DNA from 3 places in the Sphingobacterium sp. 1.A.4 genome. Region 2 is predicted to be linked to each of the others. Evidence: riboswitches for the same ligand, from Rfam matches in the RefSeq annotation. Region 2 holds a riboswitch; each other region holds the start of a gene.

Region 1 (3,282 bases), on a different contig from region 2:
ATCAGAATTGGCCGTCAATGCGTGGCAAACCCAAATAACATTGGATTTGTCGGCATTCAACTCACCATAAGTATGATAAGCAATCTGAATATTTGGCAGTTTCTTCCCACTTTCCAGTGGGAATTCCTGTCCATATTCGAATATTTTAAGACTCATGTGCTCTAATTTATGCTTACGCTAAGACCTATTAGGATCTATTTAATCTTCTGAAATGCTTGTTCCAAGTCTGCTTTGATGTCATCAATATGCTCAATACCTACCGACAAACGCAATTGACCTGGTTGTACACCTGCTTTTACCTGATCTTCAGCACTCAATTGTTGGTGAGTGGTAGCCGCAGGATGGATGATCAATGATTTAGCATCCCCAACGTTTGCCAAATGGCTGATCAGCTCTAGGGAATCAATAAATTCATTGGCTTTCTCTACGCCGCCTTTAACGGTGAAGGATAATACGGCACCATAACCATTCTTCAGGTATTTCTGAGCATTTTGATGGTATGGGTGGCTTTTCAATCCCGGATAGCTTACTTTTTCCACCTGTGGATGTGCATCCAACCATTGGGCGATCTCTAAGGCATTGTCCACATGGCGTTGTACACGTAGGGAAAGGGTTTCTAATCCTTGCACCAATAACCAGGAATTGAAAGGAGATAGGGCAGGGCCAAAATCACGAAGGCCTTCTACACGAGCACGGATCGCAAATTGGATGTTTCCGAAAGGACCGTTTTCACCGAATACCTCCGAGAACACCAAGCCATGGTAGCCTTCGGAAGGTTCAGAAAATTGCTTGAATTTTCCATTTCCCCAGTTGTAGTTACCACCATCCACGATCACACCGCCGATGCTAGTTCCATGTCCACCGATCCATTTCGTAGCGGATTCTACTACAATATTAGCACCATGCTCCAAAGGTTTGAACAGATAACCGCCTGCACCAAAGGTATTATCGACGATCAACGGAAGGTCATGTTTTTTGGCAACAGCCACAATTTTTTCAAAATCGGGAATGTTATAGCTTGGGTTACCTATGGTCTCTACATAGATCGCTTTGGTTTTATCGTCGATCAAAGATTCGATCTTATCGGCATCGGTATCCTCCGCAAATCTCGCTTCGATACCTAATCTTTTGAAAGAAACCTTGAATTGGTTGTAAGTACCTCCATATAGGTTAGCACCCGACACAAAATTATCTCCTGATTCCAGGATGTTGGTTAATGCGATGAATTGGGCTGCCTGTCCAGAAGCCACCGCTAATGCAGCAACACCTCCTTCCAACGCTGCGACTCTTTTTTCGAATGCATCGGTGGTTGGGTTCATGATACGGGTATAGATATTTCCGAACTGCTTTAAGGCAAAAAGATTGGCTCCATGTTCTGCATTTTCAAATACGTATGATGAAGTCTGGTATATAGGTAAAGCTCTTGAACCGGTAGTAGGATCTACTTCTTGGCCGGCATGAACCTGTAAGGTTTCAAATTTAAAGTTTTTATTTTCTGACATGATTTTTTGGTTTTAAATTAAAATTAATGGGTTTTTCAGGCATAAGGCTGTCCTTACGGTAGTCGTCTAAAATGGTCATGTTTTTCCCTTTTGCCTTTGAGAAAGGGAATGTATAAACATACCGACGACTAACGCATTCGCGTTATACAGCAAGCTTGAAATGTAGATTTTGATGATGTAATTGTCATAGTCTATTTCATTTATATGCTCCTAAGCATTATTGCTTCGGACAGGAATTGGCACCTTTTCAATCACGTTGAAGGTTGCCAGTGGGTCATAGAGCCAGTCTCTCGCCACTTCTTTATAAATCAAGACCATTCAGAGAAGGGTATTGATTAGGGTACTACTATTGAAGTACGTCGCAAATATAGGGTGTGAAATCAATATTTGCAACGTTTTACCTAAAAAAAATTGAAGAAACCTAAAATCCTCTAGGTTTTGCTTCGCGGATTTCGACTACTTTATCGACGATATAGCGGGTGTTTCCACGCCATGGAATAACGCCGTGGTACTCTTTATAGTGTAGGTCGAAGGATTTTCCAGAATTGCTTTCCAGGATTTGGTAAATGGAATCATTGGCAATGGAGAATTCAAATTCATTGCTGGAAAGACCGGCGCCTGTTGATTGGGTCCTGATTCCTTCCTGGATGAGTTTTCCTTCGTAGGTTTTGAAGATATTGCCTTTTTTGACCGCGTAGTTTAATTCGCCGGATTTGACACCTTCGCCGAATACAAAGAAATATTTAAAGAAGATGGCAATGGCAATTCCTGCGAATAATACCAAAAAGAACCATCCTAGGATTTTCTTGAACATGGATTTTTCTTGTTTAGGGGGTTGGTTTGAAGTTTCCATAACGATGTTTTTTTCTTATAGGGTTGTATGTGTGTCTTAAAGTGTTGTATGTTGATAGCACAAAAAGAATACCTAAAAATAAGAAACTTGGTTGAATTTTCGTCATTGCGAGGAGCTTTACGTCATTGCGAGGAGGCACGACGAAGCAATCTTTGGACTTTGACATCCTGAGCAGCCTTTGTCATCCTGAGCGTAGTCGAAGGATCTGTACGGGTACCACATGTAGATGCTTCGACTTCGCTCAGCATGACATGGCTGAAGATTGCTTCGTTCCTCGCAATGACGGGTAGGCGTAATTACGTGTTCCTCGCAATGACGCGAGGCGCAATGACGTGTAGCCTAAATCCCCTTACCCCAATACCGCCATCTCTTCATCAATCAACTTCCTTGTCCCATCAGTAACAGGAACCAAAGGCAACCTCACATTATCCTTTCCAAATCCTTTCCTCTCCAAAATATACTTCACCCCACAAGGATTTCCTTCTACAAAACAAAGATCTGTAATCCTCAATAACTCCTGATGAATCGCTCTTGCTTCTTCAAAATTACCTTCCGCACATAAATGCGCCAAGGTTGAAACCTTATTCGGATACGCATTACCCACCACAGAAATAATCCCTGCAGCTCCCAACGCCATCATCGGAAGTGTCACTGGATCATCCCCAGAAATCAATAAAAATCCTTCTGGCTTATCCCTCAAAATCTCACTGAACTGCGCAAAATTCCCGGAAGCTTCTTTCGTCGCTACAATATTCGAAAAATCCTTTGCCAAGCGTACTGTTGTCGCCGGACTCATATTACTACCCGTCCTTCCCGGTACATTATATAAAATAATTGGCAATTTTGCTGCTTCTGCAACCGCTTTATAATGCTGATAAATCCCTTCTTGCGTAGGCTTGTTATAATAAGGCGATACGGAAAGAATTG
Region 2 (3,282 bases):
TCTTCGGTTCATGGCTATTGGTCGATCGTCAAGTTGATGAAAGAATTCCCGGAATTGGATACCGATGGTGCCATTAGGAAGGTATTGAATGCCCATATTACACCGGAAAATGTACAGGTTGAAAAAGCCTTTTTTGAAGATAAGAACAACCTGAATTTTGAAAGGACCTATGGATGGGCATGGTTGTTCAAACTGCAGGAGGAGTTACATACCTGGGAGGATGCCGACGCCAAAAAATGGGAACAAGCCCTACAGCCATTAGTGGATCTTTTGGTACAGCGTTACATGGAATACCTTCCAAAACTGGTCTATCCTATCCGAGCAGGACAACATGATAATTCTGCATTTGGACTATCCCTTTCCTTAGATTATGCTAAAACAGTTAACAATCAGAATTTTATAAAAAGCATATCTGAGAATGCAGAGCGTCTTTACCATCAGGATAAAAACTGTAACCTGGCTTATGAACCTTCCGGATATGATTTCCTATCCCCTTGCTTAGAAGAAGCCTTTCTGATGAGCAAGATCATGGAGAGTTCGGCCTATGATGCTTGGTTGAAGACTTTTATGCCCGAACTTTATGATAGCAGCTTCAAGCTTGAACCTGCCATTGTAAAAGATCGAACCGATGGAAAACTGGTGCATCTGGATGGCTTAAATTACAGTCGTGCTGCCTGTTTGAAAGGTATTGCCTTAAAACTTCCAGCACTAAAACACCTGAACCAAATAGCACATGCGCACGTTGCTTTCTCCATCCCAAATATATCCAAACAGGATGATTATATGGGAACACATTGGCTGGGTACTTTTGCCCTTTATGCGCTATCTATAAAATAAGTGAGCTATCTATAAAATAAGTGAATAGTTATTAAAAAAACGGCAGTAAGTCGTTGACCTACTGCCTATAGAACATGTTATGCATCCAGGGGAACTAATTTATTAGCCTCGAGGCGGACGGCCACCCGCTGGATTTGCGTAAATCCATCCAAACTATGGATAATTGCAGATAGATCTATGCCTCGTTTAGAGAGAGTCGTTAATAGTGCACTGCGAAAGGCAGTTTTACTGCTCCCCCAGTTAGATTGTACTAAATCATTGTTCAATACCACCAATTCTTGGGTACTGTAATGGTGGAACTGCTCCACTAAGTGTTGTTGAAATTCTTTTGTGTTTGACATACAATTCTTGTTTAAAAATTAAACCATCCTTGCATCCAGAAATTTTGGGGTGTTGTTCCTTTTCGTTTATTTTGGTAGGAAACCCGTATTATTTCACCACCGCGGTGTCTACACTCGGTTGGTATTGCTTTTGCAATTCTGAATACTCTACAAAGTTAGTAGATATTATTGGGATTTCAAAAAAATTTTTTTTTTGATTATGGTATGGGTATAAATGCGTCATTGCGAGGAGGCACGACGAAGCAATCTTCCCGTCATTGGGAGGAACGAAGCAATCTATGGACTTTGTCATCCTGAGCATCGTCGAAGGATCTGTACGAGTATGTCATGCTGAGCGAAGTCGAAAGATCTGTACTGGGTACCAAACGTAGATGCTTCGACTTCGCTCAGCATGACATGAAGGAAGATTGCTTCGTTCCTCGCAATGACGAGAAAGGTCAAAAATCTATCATCTATCATCTATCATCTAAAATCCCCCTACTTCTTCTCCGTAAAATAAAACTCCAACGTCTTATCCTCAGACCTTAATTTTAATTCATAGCTTTCCTGAGATTGAATCTTAACCAATTTACCAGTTTCCTCAAAATCCACCTGATCCATATCCTTGGAAGGTTTATGATTACTGCTCATATGTTTATTCAATGCCACCACAATATTACCATTCTGATTATTCAGCACCTTAAACCATCCGAAACCCGCCTTTCTAGCCACTCGTTCACCCGGTTCCATCTGCTCATATCGACCATAATACATATCCCCTGCCTTTGGTTCTTTCAAAAGTGCGGTATATTCCGCAGGAATCGGTTTAGCTGGTTTTAATGAATCATAAGCCATATAGCCAAAGAATCCGACCACAGCCAGCATCATGATATAGCCAAAAATTGTAGGCTTCATGGTATGAGGAGCAGCGGGCACCAATTTTTCTTTTTCCAAAGCAAAGACTTTCATTTCGTTCGTCCATTTACTTTTTGAAATCCTCTTATTCGTAGTGCTATCCAAATAAACTGCTCCTGCTTTCTTGGTATATCCGGTAAAGAAAGCGGTGGCTGTATAATTTCTATAATACACCAAAACCATCGGATTATTACCGTTAACCGGATTTACTAAATGATCTGCAGCAAATGCAGCTTCCTCTAATTGTCTTACTGATATAAACATATTAATGATTTTATGATTCGCTTCCTAAAGGTAAACCACATCAATTGTTTATACTAAGAAAGGCTTTGTTGAATTATATAATTGCGCAAACCAACCCACCCACAGTCCTAATACACAAACACTTATCGATCCTCTTTCAAATAATCCAAAAATTGGGAAGGTGTAAATCCTGTACTCTTTTTAAATGCCTTGCTAAAAATACTATGGGAAGAAAACCCACTTACTTCCGCCAAATAGCTGATTTTATATTGTTCGAATTTAGGTTCGTTTTTGATCTTTTCAATAATATATTTAATCCTTAAGCCATTGATATAATCATTGAAATTCATCTCTTTATAGGTATTGATCAGTTTGGAAAGGGTAATGGTATTCGTTTCCAAGTGGCTCGCCAAATATGAAAGGCTCATTTTAGGATCGGTAAACAATTCTCCTTCCTCAAACAATCGAAGTTTTTCCAAAAGCCTAATACTTCGCTCGTCTGGCTCTATTGGTTCTACAGGTTCTGAAGCATCAATTTCCACTGCAGGTTTTTCTTCCACGCGTATTTCTTTCCTCGGTTCAGTTTTCTCCCGTTCCAGTTTGTCCATGTACTCCTCGATCCTTCTTTTATTCTCTTTATGCATGCGTCTTTGATAAATAACATACACAGTCAAGAGGATAATCAACACCGCAAGCCCGATCAATACATACCGTAAATTTGAATTCACCTTCGTTTTTTCCTGCAGGTCATCCTTCAATTTCCCTACCTCTAGGTTATTGATGATAGAATTCACGAAATTGGATCGTTTGGTATCATTCAAGGCTTCATCCTGCTCCAAAAATATAGCCGAATATTGCTGGGCTTTATCCATATCCCCCAATTCCTTGCTGGAAAGATAGGCATAGCGTAGCGCCTCCATCTCATAGTCGATATAGTCTGCAACCTGGATTTTCTGTCCAACCGCAT
Region 3 (3,282 bases), on a different contig from region 2:
GGTGCATCCATCCAATATGATGATATGGATGAGCAGTTAAGCCGTGTGAACAGCACAAATGATTACGATTATAACTTCGGAAGAAAAGAATCGGTTGCGGGTGCATTCTTAGAATATACCTTTAGCCCTTCGGAGAAATTCGATGCGGTATTGGGTATCCGCCAGGATTACAATAACCTATATGGTTGGTTCACCACACCACGGGCGGTACTGCGTTATGAGCCTATCTTAGGAACCACTTTCCGCATCAGTTCAGGACGTGGACAACGTACAGCGAATGTTTTTGCAGAGAACTTAGGTATTTTTGCATCCAGCCGTACTATTAAAGACTTGGCCCAATTGGTGTCTGGTGAAGCAGCTTATGGATTAAAACCAGAGGTTTCTTGGAATACAGGCTTTACATTTGACCAAAGCTTCCAATTGTTCGGTCGTGAGTCTGGCTTATCGTTAGAATTGTTCCACAACAACTTCCAAAACCAGGTCGTGGTTGATTTCGAAAACCCACGAGAAGTAGCATTCTATAATCTGGATGGCAAATCCTATTCGAACAGTGTTCAGGCAGAATTCCGTTTCATGCCGGCACAGCACTTCGAAGCACGTTTTGCATACCGTATGTTGGATGTACAGACCGAATATACTTCCGGAAAATTACAGAAACCATTGACAGCAAAACACCGTGGATTCATGAACTTGGCCTACAACCTACATTCGGGATGGAGTTTTGATTATACCTTGAATGTGGTGGGCAAGAAACGTCTTCCAAGTACGGTAGGTAATCCAGAGGCGTATCAATTGGCAACGGAATCAGATGCTTATGTTACGATGAATGCTCAGGTGAGCAGAACATTTGGAAAGAACAAGAATTTTGATGTGTATGTTGGTGGTGAGAACCTGAGCAACTACTTCCAAAAAGATCCGATCTTGGCACATGACAACCCGTTTGGAGCTAATTTCGACACGAATTTAGTTTGGGGTCCGATAGTAGGAAGAATGTTTTATACCGGTATCAGATACCATATTAAGTAAAAAGGTAAAATATTTATTAAGTAATAGCATGAAGAGCCTCTGGTGTAAAAGCTGGGGGCTTTTTCTGTTTTAGCAGGGGATAAATGAAAGATATAGAAATATTTTTTTGTTAATATAAAATCTTATCCCTACCTTAGCACCGCTTATAGAGAAAGGCAGAGGGACTAGACCCGATGAAGCCTTAGCAACCTGTCCCTTGACAAGGTGCTACATTCTACCTCTAAAGAGGAACGATAAGCTGGACTCACTAATCCTTAGGAGCCTTCTCTTAGCAAACGACTTTAGTAAAAATTAATTAAGTACAATACTTTATGTTATTAACGAACAATTTAGGTTACCCACGTGTGGGCGCGTTCCGCGAGCTAAAGAAAGCTAATGAAGCTTACTGGGCAAAAAAAATCAGCGCGGAAGAATTATTGCAAGCTGGACTGAAAATCCGTGAAGGCAATTGGAAGACTCAAAAAGATGCAGGCATCGATTTGATCCCTTCTAACGATTTCTCATTCTACGATCAAGTATTAGACCTATCCTTAACTGTAGGCGCTATCCCTGCTCGTTACAACTCCCTTTTGAACAAAATCGATCGCCAGTATAACTTAGACCTATACTTCGCGATGGCTCGTGGTTTCCAAGAAGGTGGTGTCGATGTGACCGCTATGGAAATGACCAAATGGTTCGATACAAACTACCACTATATCGTTCCTGAATTCGTTAAAAACCAAGAATTCAAATTGACTTCAGAGAAATTCCTAAGCGAATACAATGAAGCAAAACAACAAGGTATCGAAACTAAACCGGTGATCATCGGCCCAATCACTTACTTATTATTAGGTAAAGAAAAAGAAGCTGGATTCAACCGTATCGATCTTATCGATAGTTTATTACCTGTTTACGAAGAAATCTTAGCAAAATTGGCTGATGCTGGCGCTCAATACGTACAGATCGACGAGCCTTTCTTAGCTTTGGATATCAACGATGCTACCCGTGCGCTATACGCAAGTGTTTTCGAAAAACTTGCAGCAGCAGCTAAAGGCATCAAATTAATCGTTGCAACTTATTTCGAGGCATTACGTGACAACGAAGATACTGCTTTGGCACTTCCTGTACACGCGCTTCACCTGGATCTAGTTCGTGGTGAAGATCAACTCGACTCTATATTAGCGAAAGTTCCTGCTAACCTAACCCTTTCCTTAGGGGTGGTTGAAGGCCGTAACATTTGGAAAAATGATTACGAAAAATCCTTGACAAAAATCAACCAAGCAGTTGAGAAATTAGGAAAAGACCGTGTATGGGTTGCTCCTTCTTCTTCTCTATTGCACGTTCCTTTTGACTTGGACAACGAAAACAACGAAGAGTCTCTTCCTGCGGAAGTTAAAAACTGGTTAGCGTTCGCTAAACAGAAATTAGCTGAAGTAAAAGACTTAGCGGTATTGGCAGAAGGTGAAGTAGATGCAGCAACACAAAAACGTTTCGAAGCCAACAAAGCAGCAAACGAAAGCCGCCGTACTTCTCCATTGATCCACAAACCAGAAGTTAAAACCCGTGTAAGCAACATCACTGATGAAGACGCTACACGTACTTCTAAATTCAACGATCGTAAAAAAGCGCAAAAAGCGAAGTTCAATCTTCCTGACTATGCAACTACGACAATCGGTTCCTTCCCACAAACTAAAGATGTTCGTAAATGGAGAGCTGACTTGAAAAAAGGTGCTATTTCCCAAGAACAATATGATAAAGAAATTGCTGAAGAAACAGAAAGAACGATCCGTTTACAAGAGCAATTGGATATCGATGTATTGGTACATGGTGAATTTGAGCGTAACGACATGGTGGAATACTTCGGAGAGCAATTAGCAGGTTATGCATTTACTCAAAACGGTTGGGTTCAATCATACGGTTCTCGTTGTGTGAAACCTCCGATTATTTATGGTGATGTTTACCGTCCTGAAGATATGACTGTTCGTTGGTCTGCTTACGCACAATCATTGACTAACCGTCCGGTAAAAGGAATGTTAACTGGTCCTGTTACTATTCTTCAATGGTCTTTCGTACGTAACGATCAACCTCGTTCAACCACGACTTACCAAATCGCATTAGCGATCCTTGATGAGGTTCAAGCTTTGGAAAAAGCAGGTATCAAAATCATTCAGATCGATGAGCCAGCAATCCGCGAAGGATTACCATTGCGTAAAGCTGATCAACAAGCGTATTTGGATTGGGCTGTACGTTCATTCCGTGTATCTTCTTCGAATGTGG

What was found. Region 2 has a riboswitch for S-adenosylmethionine ahead of CRJ00_RS11605 (5-oxoprolinase). Riboswitches for the same ligand answer to the same signal wherever they lie in the genome.
Region 1: linked by a shared signal. The riboswitch ahead of CRJ00_RS09520 (O-acetylhomoserine aminocarboxypropyltransferase/cysteine synthase family protein) and the one ahead of CRJ00_RS11605 (5-oxoprolinase) in region 2 are both predicted to bind S-adenosylmethionine.
Region 3: linked by a shared signal. The riboswitch ahead of metE (5-methyltetrahydropteroyltriglutamate--homocysteine S-methyltransferase) and the one ahead of CRJ00_RS11605 (5-oxoprolinase) in region 2 are both predicted to bind S-adenosylmethionine.

What each region holds. Positions count from the first base shown of each region.
Region 1 is NZ_PEAZ01000056.1:14,591-17,872, forward strand. Features, by position in the region: gene CRJ00_RS09515 (homoserine O-acetyltransferase family protein) at 1-156, opposite strand, end outside; gene CRJ00_RS09520 (O-acetylhomoserine aminocarboxypropyltransferase/cysteine synthase family protein) at 195-1,502, opposite strand; SAM riboswitch class I at 1,700-1,812, opposite strand; gene CRJ00_RS09525 (hypothetical protein) at 1,924-2,355, opposite strand; gene dapA (4-hydroxy-tetrahydrodipicolinate synthase) at 2,705-3,282, opposite strand, start outside.
Region 2 is NZ_PEAZ01000066.1:24,812-28,093, reverse strand. Features, by position in the region: gene CRJ00_RS11610 (DUF2891 domain-containing protein) at 1-837, shown strand, start outside; gene CRJ00_RS11605 (5-oxoprolinase) at 915-1,178, opposite strand; SAM-I-IV-variant riboswitch at 1,236-1,329, opposite strand; gene CRJ00_RS11600 (hypothetical protein) at 1,656-2,336, opposite strand; gene CRJ00_RS11595 (helix-turn-helix domain-containing protein) at 2,459-3,282, opposite strand, start outside.
Region 3 is NZ_PEAZ01000041.1:180,317-183,598, forward strand. Features, by position in the region: gene CRJ00_RS05965 (TonB-dependent receptor domain-containing protein) at 1-1,026, shown strand, start outside; SAM riboswitch class I at 1,167-1,266, shown strand; gene metE (5-methyltetrahydropteroyltriglutamate--homocysteine S-methyltransferase) at 1,338-3,282, shown strand, end outside.